Regions from separate parts of the Streptococcus hongkongensis genome, predicted to be linked through region 2. Evidence: predicted binding sites of a transcription regulator. Region 2 holds the regulator's gene; the other holds the start of a gene.

Region 1 (8,218 bases), on a different contig from region 2:
CAACAATAGCAATTGTTGGTGTCAATGAATAGTCAGCAATTGGGTATTTGCGGTTATTTTTCTTGTCCGAGATAACGGCAAATGGGGTTACTTCTGAACCAGTACCTGAAGTTGTTGGAATAGCAATGAATTTTGTTTTCTTACCAAGCTCAGGGAATTTGAAGGCACGTTTACGGATATCCATGAATTTTTGAACAAGGTCGCGGAAGTCAACTTCTGGTTGCTCATAGAATAACCACATTACTTTGGCAGCATCCATTGGTGAACCACCACCCAATGCAATGATCGTATCTGGTTTGAAGGTACGCATTAATTCCGTACCTTTCATAACTGTTGAAACGTCTGGATCAGGTTCAACATCTGAGAAGATTTGATAAACAACTTTGTTACGACGTTGATCAAGTTGTTCAATAATTTTGTTCAAGAAACCTAATTCAACCATAGCATGGTCAGTAACAATCATGACACGTTCAACATCACGTGCTTTTTGTAAGTATTGAATAGAATCGCGCTCGAAGTATGTTTTTGAAGGAACCTTAAACCATTGCATATTATTTCTACGTCTTCCTACTTTTTTGATATTCAAGAGGTTGATAGCACTAACATTATCACCTACAGAGTTACGTCCATATGAACCACATCCAAGTGTTAATGATGGAATGAAGGCGTTGTAAACATCACCGATTCCACCAAATGTTGAAGGTGAATTCCAAATGATACGCATTGCTTTCATTTCAGTACCGAAACGTTTTGCTAACTCTTCATCTTTTGTATGGATAGCTGCTGAGTGTCCTAGACCATTGAATTCTACCATTTGACGAGCTTTTTTAAGTCCGTCTTCAGTAGAGTCAGATTTAAGAACAGCAATAACTGGTGATAGTTTTTCACGTGTTAATGGTTCTTTAACCCCAACTTCAGCACATTCAGCTGCAAGAATGTTAGTTCCTTCTGGAACTTTGAAGCCTGCTTGTTCAGCAATCCAAATCGCTGATTTACCAACGATATCTGCATTTAATTTTGCACCAGCACAGTTTTTGCTATTTGCTTTTGCACCAAAACAGAATTCTTCAAGGAGTGCTTTTTCTTTCTTATTAACAAAATAAGTATGGTAAGACTTGAATTCATCAACAAATTGATCATAAACTTCTTTATCAATAATTACAGCTTGTTCAGAAGCGCAGACCATTCCATTGTCAAATGATTTAGACATAACAATGTCATGAGCAGCTTGACGAATGTTTGCAGATTTTTCAACATAAGCTGGAACATTACCTGCACCTACACCAAGCGCTGGTTTTCCACATGAGTAAGCAGCACGAACCATTGCATTACCACCAGTTGCAAGAATTGTTGCAATACCATCGTGGTTCATCAAAGCACCAGTTGCTTCCATAGAAGGTTTTGAAATCCATTGGATACAGTTTTCAGGTGCACCTGCTGCAATAGCAGCATCACGAACAATTTGAGCCGCATGTGCAGAAGATTCTTGAGCTGAAGGGTGGAATCCAAAGACAATTGGATTACGCGTTTTCAAAGCAATCAATGATTTGAAAATAGCTGTTGACGTTGGGTTTGTTGTTGGTGTAACCCCACAGATAACCCCAACAGGTTCAGCAATAAGTGTTAATCCTGTTGTATCATCTTCTTCGATTATTCCAACTGTTTTAGTATGACGCATGTTATTAACTACATGCTCACAAGCAAATAAGTTCTTAGTCGCTTTATCTTCGAATACACCACGTCCAGTTTCTTCAAAGGCATGCATTGCTAAGATACCATGTGCATCCAAAGCAGCAACTGAAGCTTTAGCTACGATGTAGTCTACTTGTTCCTGATTTAATTTACGGAATTCTTCTAAGGCACCTAGACCTTTTTGGACAAGCTCATCAACGTGTGATTGCGCATCTGCCATTTTTTGTTCCGGCGTCATTTTTTGTTCAACCATTCTATTCTCCTCTAGAACTTTTATTTGTTAAAAGTTTCACAAATTTGTTTACAAAATTATTATAGCACATTTTTTGAGTTTGTAAATAGTTTCACAATAAATTTGTGAAGTTTTTTTCAAAGTTTTTTGACTATAGAAAAAAGACCTTTTCAGGCCTTATTTTGCATCTTTTTTAGCAACATATTCAATAGCATCTTTAATAGTATTTACATACAGATCTGCCCCTTTAGGCGTAGAATCACTATAGTGTACACCATCTGTGCCATCCCAAATATCAGGTGTGGCAACAGCTACCTTATACCAATCCGCTATACTTACAAACGAATATTTCTTAGCTAAACTTAACTCATAATCTCTAACTTCAGCAACTTGCGCTAAATTTTGCGAATTATAAGGTGAGACAATCACTAAACGGTGCCCCTTTGGTAAATCTTGAATGAAATTTTGCAAATCCGCTTTGTAATTACCTAGAGAATTGACACCAACGGCTAAAACAATCGTTTTAGATAAAGTCTCAGACGATTTGCGATTATCATAAATGTCAAAAGCTTGGCTAAAGTTTCTACTTACTGCTGCATCAAGCTGTGCTGTCGGCATAATTTTAGAAAAGGCGGCACTTGATCTTAAGGCAACAGAATCTCCGATAATGCTGACATCGCCCAATGCATTAGCATCCCCAGCTGCAAGAGTATGCGTTCTGTTTAAGCTATTTTGACTTTGCTGTAAAGCTCCAACAGTGAGCTCAGTTTCAAACTTGCCAACATTTGGCGCAGCAATACTCCGACCTACCATTAATAATAATAAAGCTAGGCCAGTTAAAGCTAGCCATTTTGTATAGCCTTCCATCGGAATATCTAAGCCAAAAAGATTTGGTTTTTTGCCAACAATTAATGGTTCGATAATGTAGTAAGACAAGGTAGAAAAAAGAACTGAGAAAATGAGGGTCAGGATAACAGCAAACCAGTTTGGTGCCAATTGGCTGAAAATGATATAAAAAGGCCAATGGAAGAGGTACAAGCCGTAACTAATTTCAGCAATATAGGTAATAACAAAGGGTTCGTCGATTGTCGGCGTAAGATCATTTAAAACGCGCGTAGCATAAATCATAACTGCTGTAAATAAACTAGCTAAAACAAAGCCAAACAAGTAAGTTATGATATTGTTAAAGTCAAGCGATACTGTTAACAAGAATAACAAGGTAAATGCACCAGCTACAAAACTGATAACAAATTTACGCGGCCATAAGTTAACATTTTTTTGAAATCTAACAGTTGTCTCTTTAATCCCTGAAATGGTCGCAAACATTGCTCCAATAAAGAAAGGAAAAATATGGGCAATACTTGAAAAATAAATCAATGAGAAATTAACCACAAAAAATGCTCTAATAAACATTATTAGGAAGCTGAGAGCAAAAATACTACTCGAGGCTACAAAAAGAATTCCTCTAAATTGCTTATCATTATACTTTTGTCTTCCCATAAACCAGACAAACAGGCCCCAAATAATATAAAAATGAACTTCAATTGCCAGACTCCAAGTATGCACAAATAAATGGGGTATAAATTGACTTTCATAACTACTACCAGTTAAAATTTCATAGAAATTTGTGGTAAAGCCTAGAGCAGCCGCTATTTGACTTCCAATGTTTGCCACAAAGTCTGTTTTGACTAAGAAAGTAAACGGAATTGTCACTAGGACCATTAATACTAATGGTGGAACAATCCGATAAAAACGTCTTCTGAAAAAACCAATAATATCAATTTGATTAGACTTAGAGTATTCGTCTATTAATAGAGCTGTAATTAGATAGCCTGAAAATGTAAAGAAAATATCAACCCCTATAAAACCTCCTGGAAAGGCATGTTTAAAGAAGTGATAAAGTAAAACTAGTAGTAAACCAGTTACACGTATCAAAGAAAACCATTTAATTCTCATTTTTGAAATATCCCCTGCTTGAAGGTCCCTTTATAAACCTTATTATTTTTTGCCATGAGTGTCCCTTTACCATCAGCTTGTCCTTTTTTAAAGTCCCCTTTATAAGACCAACCTGTTTTTGATGTAAAAGTTCCCTTGCCTTCAAATACACCTTGTTTAAAATCACCAACATACTTATCACCATTAGCATAAACTAAGGTCCCTTGTCCATTCATCCGGTGATTAATAACATAACCAGTGTACTTAATCTGACCCCGATTATAGGTTAAGGCAGTTTTACTTTTATGATTAATTGTAATAACTGAAAGCCCTAAAACCAAGAGGATAATAACTGAAAAAATCTCGACTTGAGCTCGAGTAATTTTCAATTGGTTAATAAATTGCTTAATTTGTTCCATCTCTATCTTCTCACTACTATTTTATTTATTACTTAAATTCTTTTAGCCAGCTTTGACAACCTTTTGTGACCAAATCATAGGTTTCTTCAAAATCTCCTGTATACCAAGGATCAGGTACGCCACCTGTAATAAATAGGTGAATTTTCTCATCCCACTTGCCACCAGAGAGCGCCCGTAAATCATCTACATTCTGAAAATCCATCCCAATGATGTAATCAAATTCAGATAAGTCACGTTCTGTAATTTGTTGAGAACTTTTGTTTTTATCATAATCAATTTGATATTTTGTTAAAATCTTTTGCGTTCCTCTATGAATAGGATTCCCATGTTCCCAATTTGATGTCCCTCTGCTTTCAACATAAATAGATGATTCATCAACAAGAGATTTCATAACAAACTCAGCCATAGTTGAACGACAAATATTACCTAAACAAACAAAACATACTTTTTTCATGGTAAACTCCCCTCATTTTATTATATCAAAATATTAGAATTTCTTTACAAAATCATACCGATTTTTTACTGTTAATACAACTATAATACTAAATAATATCAGTTGCATTTTTCAAAAAATTTAAGACAATTTAGCTATTCTTTCTCCATCCCGACTTTGACCACGCTTCAATCGGTATAACTCTCTCAAAAAGTCTCAGCAATCTAGCCGAGACTTTTATTTTTCTAAATAGGGATAATTTAAATGATGATAAGCTTTCTGTGTCGCAACACGTCCAGTCCTTGTCCGCATAATAAAGCCTTTTTGAATGAGATAAGGTTCATACATATCTTCTACTGTGTCTCTCTCCTCAGCAATATTTACTGACAGAGTCCCAAGGCCAACTGGACCACCATTGTACATTTCAATCATTGTACGCAAAATCTTCTGATCGACGTAGTCCAATCCTTCATGATCAACATCTAACATTTCAAGGGCTTTATCAGTAATTGTAGCTGTAATCACACCATTTCCCATAATTTGAGCATAGTCTCGCACACGCTTTAATAAACGATTAGCGATACGAGGTGTCCCTCTACTTCGACGTGCCAACTCTGAAGCTGCTTCATGAACAATTTCCATTTCAAAGATATCCGCGGTACGCTCGACAATCTCTGTTAAATCATCTACTTGATAATACTCCATATGGCCAGTTATGCCAAAACGAGCTCTTAGCGGATTAGATAACATGCCAGCGCGAGTTGTTGCTCCAATTAGTGTAAAAGGTGGCAAATCCAGATGAACACTACGACTAGTATCACTAGAACCAATCATAATATCAATATAAAAATCTTCCATCGCACTATAAAGAACTTCTTCGACAACCATAGGCATTCTATGAATTTCATCAATAAAGAGGACATCTCCCGGCTCCAAATCATTTAAGACTGCAACCAAGTCCCCTGCCTTTTCAATAGCCGGACCAGAGGTTTGCTTAAGATTAACTCCTAGCTCATTAGCTATAACAAATGCCATAGTCGTTTTCCCAAGTCCTGGAGGGCCAAACAAAAGGACGTGATCTAAAGACTCATCACGCATTTTTGCTGCTTCAATAAAAATCATCAGTTGGTCTTTAACTTTATCTTGACCAATATACTCTCGTAAATATTGAGGACGTAGAGTGCGCTCAACCAGAGCCTCATCTCCCATCAACTCTTCATCTAAAATTCTAGTCATGTGACTATTATAGCACGAAGTAATCTGTTTTAGGCAAATTCTATCCGGAATAAACAGTTAGATAATTTAATGTAGATTTTATGCTATAATAATATTTCCTTGGTGGACAATTATCTGATTCAGTTGATAAATACTATATTACTTGAATAATTAGAAAGAATTTTGATTTATGAAAATGAGAAAAAATAGATGGAGATTACTTGCTGCTTTTTTATCCTTTTTTATAGTAGTGAGTCTACCCAAACCTGTTAAAGCAATAACAACAGGTTCACGACTGCTGAATGATCACCCCGTAGAACCAAGTGGTGATTTCATTAGTATCAATGTTGACGGGATTATTGAGAATCAAAGTAACCATCAGATTAGTATACCTTTTATAGACTTTAGTTTAAATCAAGCAAAAACGATTAGTCAAAAAGCACTATTGGAGACAATCTCCAATAGGTTGCATGAATCCGAGTTAAATCATAACCTTGAGGTCATTTGATTTACTCCAGATTCGCTACTGAGCGATGGAAACAAAAACACTTATTCTTTACAAAATACTACGATTCATTTACTGCCAAGTACTGACATGCAACAAAGAAAATATAGCTTAACAGGTCATGTCTTGCTAAAGGAAAAGACCTCTACAATAACTGAAGTAGCTCATCAGATTAAACTAGCCTATACTGCCGAATTTATGATTGAAGATCCTGAAACCGGTCGACTCAGACATTTTTCAACATATGACAATTCACACCTCGATACTGTTCCAGTAGGAAAAAAAATTTCTTCAGCTGACTTATTAAGCTTTGCCAAAGAACTAATGACCACAAATGCTAATTTACAGGACTATGAAATTATTAAACGACAAAAAAGTCATGTCACCTATGACCACAATAATCACAATCAACTGGATTTTGCTAACTTATATGATCCTCAATTTCCTCAGTCCTTCTTCTATGAAGCAAAAAATAGACAAGCACATTACACAAGCGACAAAGCTGGAAATAACAAAGTATTAGACAATACCGACTATATCTATGAGCAATTTGTCATTGCTCCACGTAAGCAGTCTAAACCATATATAGATGAATCTCAAAAACCTATTATGACTGACTTTATTGTTCGTTATCAAGATAAAGGACAAATCATCCAAACCAACTCCGTCGCCATAGACACTGAACAAGGCAATTGGCTTAATCAACTACCTTACCACATCATGGGTAAAAATGGAAAACGCTATACCCCTATTCACATTTATCGGGATCATCAAAAAAGGGTCCTAAATGTTGATGTAAACGAAAACTAATCCATCATCTAGCCAATCAGATAACTAGCCATTCTCAAGGAAAAACTTAGTAAATAAAAAGGTTGAAGGCCTTAACAGTATCGTGTTAATAGCTTTCAACCTTTTACTATTTATAAAGGGCAATAATTACCCGATATGCCACCAATCGTGTTCAACCTTTGCTAGGAGAGGTATAATAGCTAAAAGTATTAAGATAAAATGGTATTTGTACTTTTTGAACATGAGGTATTCCTTTCTTTTTTGTTTATTATAGGTCAAAATACCACGGTTGAACATGACATTGATGTCATGATTTTTTACTTTCTGCTAAATTTTCAAACCACTCTTTTCTTAATTTTTCTTCTAAAAAACTATCACCCACCATTTTGGCAAATAGCTGCGCCTGATGAAAGTAATCTTCGCCTCTTTTTTCAGATTTTCTATAGAAAAGGGCATTTTTCCAGGCATGCATGCAATAAATTGGCAAACGCTGAAAATCTTGGACTTTATACATGATACGATAACTTGCCTTTAAAGCCGGCTGAATAACTTCATAATCAGTCAATCTGATACCAATATCAACACACGTCAAAAGGACATTATTCAGTAAAAATAAATCCGATAACGCTAATGTTTTCTCCATTAACAATAATTTAGACAAGAAACGACAATAGAGATTCTTATCAAAAAACTCTGCTTTAAGACCACTCACTATGGCACAAGTTAGATAAAGGTCAATCAAAAATATATCATTAATCTGATACCGATTCTTTTTACTAATTTGTCTAATGTAATCTTGCAATAGAGCACGCCCATAGCTGGCATCACCACTTTGGTAAACATCAAATTTGGACTGTAAAAAGTCAACAATTAATTTTTCTTCATCTGGCAAGTCATCATAGTATTTTTCAAAAATCGCATCAAACTGCCCTTCCCGAATGGCCATAATCTGACCGTTCATATAAAGAGGCGTTCGGATGATTTGATATTTTAAAGCA
Region 2 (8,218 bases):
GTTTTCGTGGTTTCTTTGTTGGTCAAAGTATCGAAGCTGTTATTTTGGGAAGTTTAACAGCAATTGGAATGTTTATTTTACAGATTCCGTTTGCTGCAACGATTGGTGTATTAGTTGCTTTTACAGCACTAATACCAGTGGTAGGAGCTTATATTGGCTTGATCATTGGCTTTATTTTAATTATGACGCAGTCGATGTCACAAGCTATTATCTTTGTTGTCTTTTTAGTAGTTTTACAACAATTTGAAGGGAATTTAATCTATCCTCGTGTCGTTGGTAGTTCAATTAAATTACCAGGCATGTGGGTTTTGATGGCTATTACCGTTGGAGCTGCCTTAAATGGAATTATTGGGATGATTGTTGCAGTTCCTTTAGTAGCAACCTTCTATCAGATTATTCGAGATAACGTTGAGAAAAAACAAGCGATTCAAAAAAAACAAGTTTCTTAAAGAAAGAAACTTGTTTTTTTTCGAATAGTTCTGTTAGAAGGAGTAATTGAAAATGTACAATATCAAGATAGATGAAGAATCATTAATGCCACGAGAACGCCTCATTAGCTTGGGAGCTGAAATGTTAAGTAATCAAGAGTTGCTTGCAATCATTCTAAGAACGGGAAGTAAGGACAAACCTGTTCTAGAATTATCTGCCTATATATTAAAAGGTTTAGAGCAATTGTCAGATTTTAAAAAATTATCCTTACAGGAGCTACAACAAATAGCTGGTATTGGAAAAGTAAAGTCAGTCGAGATCAAAGCAATGATTGAGTTGTCAAAACGGATTTTAGCAAGTGATGACAAACAAGAAGGTCAACTACTATCCACTTATCAAGTTGCACAAAGAATGATTAAACTACTTGGTGAAAAGAAGCAAGAACATTTGTTAGCCATTTATTTAGATACTCAAAACAGAATTATTGAAGAAAAAACAATTTTTATTGGAAGTGTTAGGCGCTCAATTGCAGAGCCTAGAGAAATATTACACTACGCTTGTAAAAATATGGCAACTAGCCTAATTATTGTTCATAATCATCCATCAGGTCTTGCAAATCCAAGTGATAATGATATTCATTTTACTAAAAAAATAAAACAATCATGTGATCAAATAGGCATAAATTGCTTAGATCACATCATCGTTGGAAAGAAAGATTATTATAGCTTTAGAGAAAAATCTGAAATATTTTAGTGTCAATAGGTATTAATAAAATAATCAAAAAGTTGAAAATCAGCATTTGAAATGTGTTGAAGTAGTTCAGGGTGCCATTGCACGCCAATAAATTGAAAAGTTGGATCGTTTGAAACGACTGCTTCAATTGTGTTATCACGAGGATCCCGCGAGATCACTTCCAAACCATTTCCTAACTCTTTAATACTTTGATGATGGAAGGAATTTATTGAGGCTTTTTCACCGTAAATTGAAAATAAGAAAGAGTCCTTATTTGTGATAATGTCATGATGATAAGAATCTGAAGGCATTTTTTGCCAGTGATTGGGAATGTTTTGATTTAATGTTCCGCCTAGGATAACATTCATTAATTGAAGACCTCGACAAATGCCTAAAATGGGTTTTCCTTGTCTCCTTGCCTCATTAATAATGGCAATTTCATACACATCTCTTTCAAGAAAGAAATCGTCATCAAAGGCTTCCTTTGATTGGTTGTAAAATTTAGGATCAACATTTTGTCCGCCAATTAATATAATTTTATCAACAAGTGACACATGTTGTTTAGCAGTCTCTTCATTTCCAATAGGAAGGAGAATGGGGGTGGCATTTGCTTTCATAACAGCATCAGAAAAACCTGCAAGGGCATAGGTCCAAGGCAGGTCATCTAAAGCTATATTTAGTCGTTGATTGGCTGAAATGCCAACTAGAGGCTTAGTCATGCTAACTCCTATAATGTGTTATTTTGGTTCATGAAATAAAGAAGTGTTTGTAATTCACTTGTTAAATCAACATATTGAACGATGACATCTTTAGGTACTTGCAAATGAACAGGTGAGAAGCTTAAAATTCCTTTAATTCCTGCAGTAATCAGTTGATCAGCAACCTCTTGTGCATGATCACTTTGAACAGTTAAGATAGCAGTTTCAATATCGGTTGCTTTGACATGTTCTTTAATAGTTGAGATGCCATAGATAGGGATACCATCAGAAGTTTTAGTTCCAACAATTGGATTATCATCAGTGTCAAATCCCATTGCAATTTGCATTTTATTGCGATCGTGGAAACGGTAATGAAGTAATGCGCGTCCAATGTTACCAACACCTACAATTAAAACATTAGTAGTAGAATGGTCATTTAGTAAATCTGCAAAAAAGTTCATTAATTTAGTCACATCGTAACCAAATCCACGGCGACCTAGTTCACCAAAATAAGAAAAGTCACGGCGAACAGTTGCTGAATCGATCCCCATTGCATCAGCAATTTGTTTAGAACTTGCTTTTTCAACTTGGTCAGCATGAAATCTTTTAAAAATACGATAGTAGAGTGATAAGCGCTTTGCAGTCGCTTTTGGAATTGATTTGTCAATAACCACGGTAGTAGCTCCTTTGAAATAATTTACTGTATTAATCTTATTCTATTGTAACAAATACTTTGTGAAAAATGCAACATTAAAGCTACTATTATTGAAAAAATTAGAAAATTCATCTAAAATTGCACAAAAAAACCACTAATGATGTCCTAATCATTAGTGATTCAGAAATGTTAGCTCTGCAAATGTAGAAGGTAAAAATAAAGATCGCCATAAGTTCCTTTGTAGTCCAAAGCTTTTCCATCAACTGTAACAGATTGAACGGGGTGATAATCTGGTGTTGAAATATCACAGGAAACTTGAGCTCTTTCAAATTCCTTGAAATCTGAAAATCGGACAGTTTTACATTGTTTGCTCTCATTTAAAAAACTTACTTCAATCATTTTTAATTAGCTGTTTTTATGAAAATATCGCGTTCAACTAGACTATCCATTAAAAAGTAAAATTTATCTTGAATAATCTTATGGTCCGCGGATTTAAAAATATTAACTAAACGGAGACCAGATTGGTCCGTAATTGTTAATTTAAAGGCATTCAAATCTTTATTAATCGTAATTTTTAAAGGAAAACCATTGCCTGAATTTGGAACTTCCTCTAAGAGTCTTGTTAATTCATAGTGACCAAGTTTAGTCTCGCTAAATGTTGTATCACGTAATGTGTATTTTTTTACTTTAGGACTAATTGTATATGTATATTTACAGTTTTTTAAAGTGATTTCTTTTTCAAAAGCCATATTAATCTCCTATGATATGAATGATTTCTTTTACAAATTGATTAACTTCTTCAATAGTATTTTGATCAGAAAAGCTAATTCGCAGTGATTCAGATAATTGCTGCGCATTTTTACCATAGTAACTTTCTAATACATGACTTGGTTCAACAGTCCCTGCAGTACAAGCTGAACCTGTAGAGACTGCAATGCCAGCTAAATCTAAACGAGTTAAAAGCATAGCATTCTGATGACTTGGAAAACCAAGATTAATCACATGTGGTAAAGAGTGGTTACTTTTATTGAGATAAAAATTAGAGCTCTGCAATTGATCTAAAAGATGGTCTTTTAACTGGTTGACATGACAATAATTAATTTCCATATTTTGAAAAGCATCAGTTAAGGCTTGTGTCATTCCAACAATCCCAATTAAATTTTCGGTACCTGAACGTCGTTTTTCTTCCTGATCTCCACCATGAAGCAGTGGGTCGAATAACAATTGATTGTGATAAAGGAAGCCGACACCCTTTGGGCCATGAAATTTATGAGCAGAAGCAGTTAAAAAATCAATACCTAACTCCTCAGGTAATACATTTAGTTTACCTATCGCTTGAACGGCATCAACATGAAAAGCAGCTTGATGATTTTGTAATAAGTGACCAACTTCAGCAATAGGTAGCAAATCACCAGTTTCATTGTTTGCTGCCATCATGCTAACTAAAATAGTATCTGGTCTTAAGGCTTGTTTGACATCCTCAAGGGTAATAATACCATTAGGAGCTTCTATATAAGTCACTTCAAAACCAAAATGTTTTTCAAGGTACTCCATAGTGTGTAGTACGGAATGATGCTCAATAGCTGTAGTAATGAGATGTTTTCCCTGATTTTGATGAGCTAATGCATAGCCTTTTATAGCAGTATTGTTGCTTTCTGTTCCACCTGAGGTAAAGATTAGCTGACGGCTATCAACGTGAAGCAGGTTAGCAATGCTTTGTCTGCAATCTCTTAGCACTTTACTTGCTTGTCTACCGTAGGAATGGATACTGGATGGATTAGCAAAATTAGAAGCCATGACATCAGTCATGGCAGCAATTACAGAATCACTGAGTGCAGTTGTGGCTGCATTATCGAAATAGATTTGTTTGTTATTTTTCATTGTTTGTGTCGAAAGCAAAGAGTGGACTTAGTGGTCTTCTTTCATGAATTCTAATAATAGCATCACCAATTAATTGACTAGCTGTGATGTATTTAACATTATTTGGAATACGATTGGCTGTTTTAACGGAATCAGTAACCAGAATTTCTTTAATTGGTGCAGTTTCTAGGACATCAGCAGCACCTCCAGCAAAGAGACCATGACTTGACACGGCATATATTTCAGTTGCTCCGCCACGTTCCAATATCTTAGCACCTTCAGCAAATGTTTTCCCAGTATTCAAGATATCATCAATTAAGATTGCTTTTTTACCAGCGACATCACCAATGATGAAACCTTGTTCACGCTCAGAATCATCCTGAGCATAGTCAATAATAGCAATTGGAGAATCCAGATATTCAGCTAGAGAGCGAGCTCGTTTAATGCCAGAATTTTTTGGACTAACAACAACAACGTCATTACCAGAAAGACCTTGTTTACAATATTCTTTTGCAAATAATGGAATAGTGAACAGATTATCTACAGGAATATCAAAGAAACCTTGAACTTGGACAGCATGTAAATCTAATGTTAGAACACGATCAATACCTGCCTTAGTTAACATGTTTGCCACAAGTTTAGCTGTAATTGGTTCACGAGATTTTGCAATACGGTCTTGGCGTGAATACCCGAAATAAGGCAAGACAACATTGACTGTATTAGCAGAGGCACGTTTGCAGGCATCTATCATGATTAAAAGTTCCCATAGGTTATCATTTACTGGGAAACTGGTTGATTGGATAATATAAATATCATCACCACGAACAGTTTCTTCAATGTTAATCATTATTTCACCATCTGAGAATTGACGTGATGAAATTTTTCCTAAAGGAATGCCAGATGCCTCAGAAATCTTTTCTGCAATTGGAAGATTTGAAGTAAGAGAAAACAGTTTGATTTGCTTATCAGCATATCGTTCAGTCATTAGAGATTGTGCTCCTTGTGTTTTTGAGGAATAGAAGTCAAACAAAATTAACCCTATTCTAGCTTTTATCAACAGTCTCATTTTATCAAAAAATATGAAAAAAATCAGTTATTTATCTGTTTAAATTTGCTCTTTTAATGTTTTGCTGAATCGGGCAACTTTACTTTTGGCAAATTTAAAGGAAATGTGATTATCATTTAAGAATTGTTGAAAATCATTTTCCCCTTTTGAGGCATCTTCAACTTCAAGTTCCAACTCATAGTCTTTGATATTAGCATACTGATTATAGTCCAATGCCATTTTTCCAATTTCAGTCTCTATTTCACGTCGTACAGTAGTCAGATGACCAAAGCAAGCTAATTGCAATTGATTGATATCTAGTGTATCAATAATGTCTTTAATTGATGATTGTGGTAATGAGAAGTCTTTAACCAGGGCTTTTGCATCTGTTAATGATAAGTCAACATTATACTCTCTGTTACCTACTATTTCAGGGACTTTGAGCGTAATTTCAGCTTTATCAGGCAAGGTTCTAATTCTCAGAGACATACGATTAGCCTTTAAGGCAAAAGTAGGCGTGTCAATATAATAATTTGTTTGCGTTATAGGAGGAATGTGTGATAATTTTGTGAGTAGTCGGTTATACTCATCCTTTGTTAATAAAGTTTTGTATTCAATTTCTAGGTTAGTCATGCAAATTCCTTTTGTTGGTCTTTTGTGCTATAATTAATTGTTATTTCAATTCTATATTAAAGACGAAATTTTGACAAGAAAGGAGTGATAGCGTGGCAGTAGATTGGGAAGAATTTTTAGATCCGTACATTCAAACAGTCGGAGAATTAAAAATTAAATTACGTGGTATTCGTAAACAGTTTAGAAAACAAAATCGCTATTCACCAATTGAGTTCGTAACAGGACGTGTTAAATCTGTTGAAAGTATTAAAGAGAAGATGAAATTGCGTGGTGTTCTCGAAGAAAACATTACGCAAGACATACAAGATATTGCTGGCTTGCGTATCATGGTTCAATTTGTCGACGATGTTGATGAGGTATTGAATCTGTTACGGCATCGGCAAGATATGTCTATCGTCTATGAACGTGATTATATTAGAAATATGAAATCGTCTGGATATCGTTCTTATCATGTTGTCGTCGAATACCCTGTTGACACGATTGATGGACAAAAGAAAGTTTTAGCTGAAATTCAAATTAGAACGTTAGCCATGAACTTTTGGGCAACAATTGAACATTCACTAAATTATAAATATCAAGGTGAATTTCCAGAAGAAATAAAGAAAAGATTATCAACAACTGCAAAAATCGCTTTAGAACTTGACGAGGAAATGCGAAAAATTCGTGAAGATATTAGAGATGCTCAGTTAATGTTTGATCCAGTTAGTCGCAATTTAAGTGATGGTGTAGGAAACAGTGATGACTCAGATGAATTATACAGATAAAGCTACTCGAGTAGCAATAATTGCTAATGGAAAATACCAAAGTAAGCGTGTCGCTTCGAAGCTTTTTTCTGTTTTTAAAGATGACCCAGATTTTTATTTAGCTAAAAAAAATCCGGATGTTGTTATTTCTATTGGTGGTGATGGTATGCTCCTGTCAGCATTTCACATGTATGAAAAGGAATTGGATAAAGTTCGCTTTGTAGGTGTTCATACGGGACATCTTGGGTTTTATACTGACTACCGTGATTTTGAGGTAGAGAATTTAATTGAAAACCTGAGAATGGATAAAGGGGAGAAGATTTCTTATCCCATTCTTAAAGTGAAAATTTCACTTGAAGATGGGCGCATTATTACTGCACGGGCTTTGAACGAAGCAACAATAAAAAGAATTGAAAAAACAATGGTGGCAGATGTCATTATTAACAACGTCAGGTTTGAAACCTTCCGTGGTGATGGTTTATCAGTTTCAACACCAACTGGAAGTACAGCCTACAATAAATCTTTAGGCGGGGCAATTCTACATCCTACAGTTGAGGCTCTACAATTGACTGAAATTTCTAGTCTTAATAATTTAGTCTTTCGTACTGTTGGTTCCTCTCTGATCATCCCTAAGAAGGACAAGATTGAGGTCTTGCCACAACGAACTGGTATTTATACGGTTTCCATTGATAATAAAACTTACAATTTGAAAAATGTTATTAAAGTAGAATATTTTATTGATGAAAAGAAAATTAATTTTGTTGCGACTTCGAGTCATACGAGCTTTTGGGAAAGGGTTAAAGATGCCTTTATCGGTGAGATTGAGTCATGAGATTTGATTATGTCGCAGATCGTCGTACTAAGGTCAAAACACTTTTAAAGGGATATGATGTATCAAAAGGGCTTCTTGCGAAGGTCAAGTATCGCGGTGGAAAAATTTTGGTTAATGAAGAGGAGCAAAATGCCATCTATCTTTTGGATGTCGGTGATATTGTGACGATTCTGATTCCAGATGAGCAGCCTTTTGAAAAACTTGAAGCAGTATCGCATCCCTTGGATATCGTTTATGAGGATGATCATTTTCTTGTATTAAATAAGCCTTACGGCTTTGCCAGTATTCCAAGTGCACTTCACTCAAATACGATTGCTAATTTTATTAAAGCTTACTATTTAGAAAAAGATTATCCTAATAAGCAAGTTCACATTGTTACTCGTTTAGACAGAGATACAAGTGGATTGATGCTTTTTGCAAAACATGGCTATGCACATGCTAGATTAGATAAACAGTTGCAATCACGTTCGATAGATAAACGGTATTTTGCATTAGTATCAGGTAATGGTCAATTACCTGACAGTGGAGAAATTATTGAACCTATTGGCCGTTCTAAAGATAGTATTATTACAAGAGCAGTTGACCCAATGG

What was found. The regulator Rex, encoded in region 2, represses fermentation and respiration genes when NADH is low (regulators of the CRP and FNR family bind a similar motif). The targets are predictions, from matches to a motif close to TTGTGAANTANTTCACAA.
Region 1: adhE (bifunctional acetaldehyde-CoA/alcohol dehydrogenase) is a predicted target of Rex. The motif match lies at 1,970-1,987, and genes of this name have one in related genera.

Annotation. Positions count from the first base shown of each region.
Region 1 is NZ_JBRUGD010000016.1:21,921-30,138, reverse strand. It holds gene adhE (bifunctional acetaldehyde-CoA/alcohol dehydrogenase) at 1-1,945, opposite strand, end outside; gene ACVRZD_RS09420 (acyltransferase family protein) at 2,102-3,880, opposite strand; gene ACVRZD_RS09415 (MORN repeat-containing protein) at 3,877-4,278, opposite strand; gene ACVRZD_RS09410 (low molecular weight protein-tyrosine-phosphatase) at 4,307-4,732, opposite strand; gene ruvB (Holliday junction branch migration DNA helicase RuvB) at 4,949-5,947, opposite strand; gene ACVRZD_RS09400 (hypothetical protein) at 6,117-6,434, shown strand; gene ACVRZD_RS09395 (hypothetical protein) at 6,522-7,241, shown strand; gene ACVRZD_RS09390 (quorum-sensing system DWW-type pheromone) at 7,368-7,463, opposite strand; gene ACVRZD_RS09385 (helix-turn-helix domain-containing protein) at 7,528-8,218, opposite strand, start outside.
Region 2 is NZ_JBRUGD010000001.1:23,201-31,418, forward strand. It holds gene ACVRZD_RS00100 (AI-2E family transporter) at 1-449, shown strand, start outside; gene radC (RadC family protein) at 502-1,182, shown strand; gene ACVRZD_RS00110 (gamma-glutamyl-gamma-aminobutyrate hydrolase family protein) at 1,185-1,880, opposite strand; gene ACVRZD_RS00115 (redox-sensing transcriptional repressor Rex) at 1,889-2,533, opposite strand; gene ACVRZD_RS00120 (DUF4649 family protein) at 2,704-2,913, opposite strand; gene ACVRZD_RS00125 (DUF1831 domain-containing protein) at 2,916-3,263, opposite strand; gene ACVRZD_RS00130 (cysteine desulfurase family protein) at 3,265-4,395, opposite strand; gene ACVRZD_RS00135 (ribose-phosphate diphosphokinase) at 4,385-5,359, opposite strand; gene ACVRZD_RS00140 (CYTH domain-containing protein) at 5,480-6,052, opposite strand; gene yjbM (GTP diphosphokinase) at 6,145-6,816, shown strand; gene ACVRZD_RS00150 (NAD kinase) at 6,791-7,627, shown strand; gene ACVRZD_RS00155 (RluA family pseudouridine synthase) at 7,624-8,218, shown strand, end outside.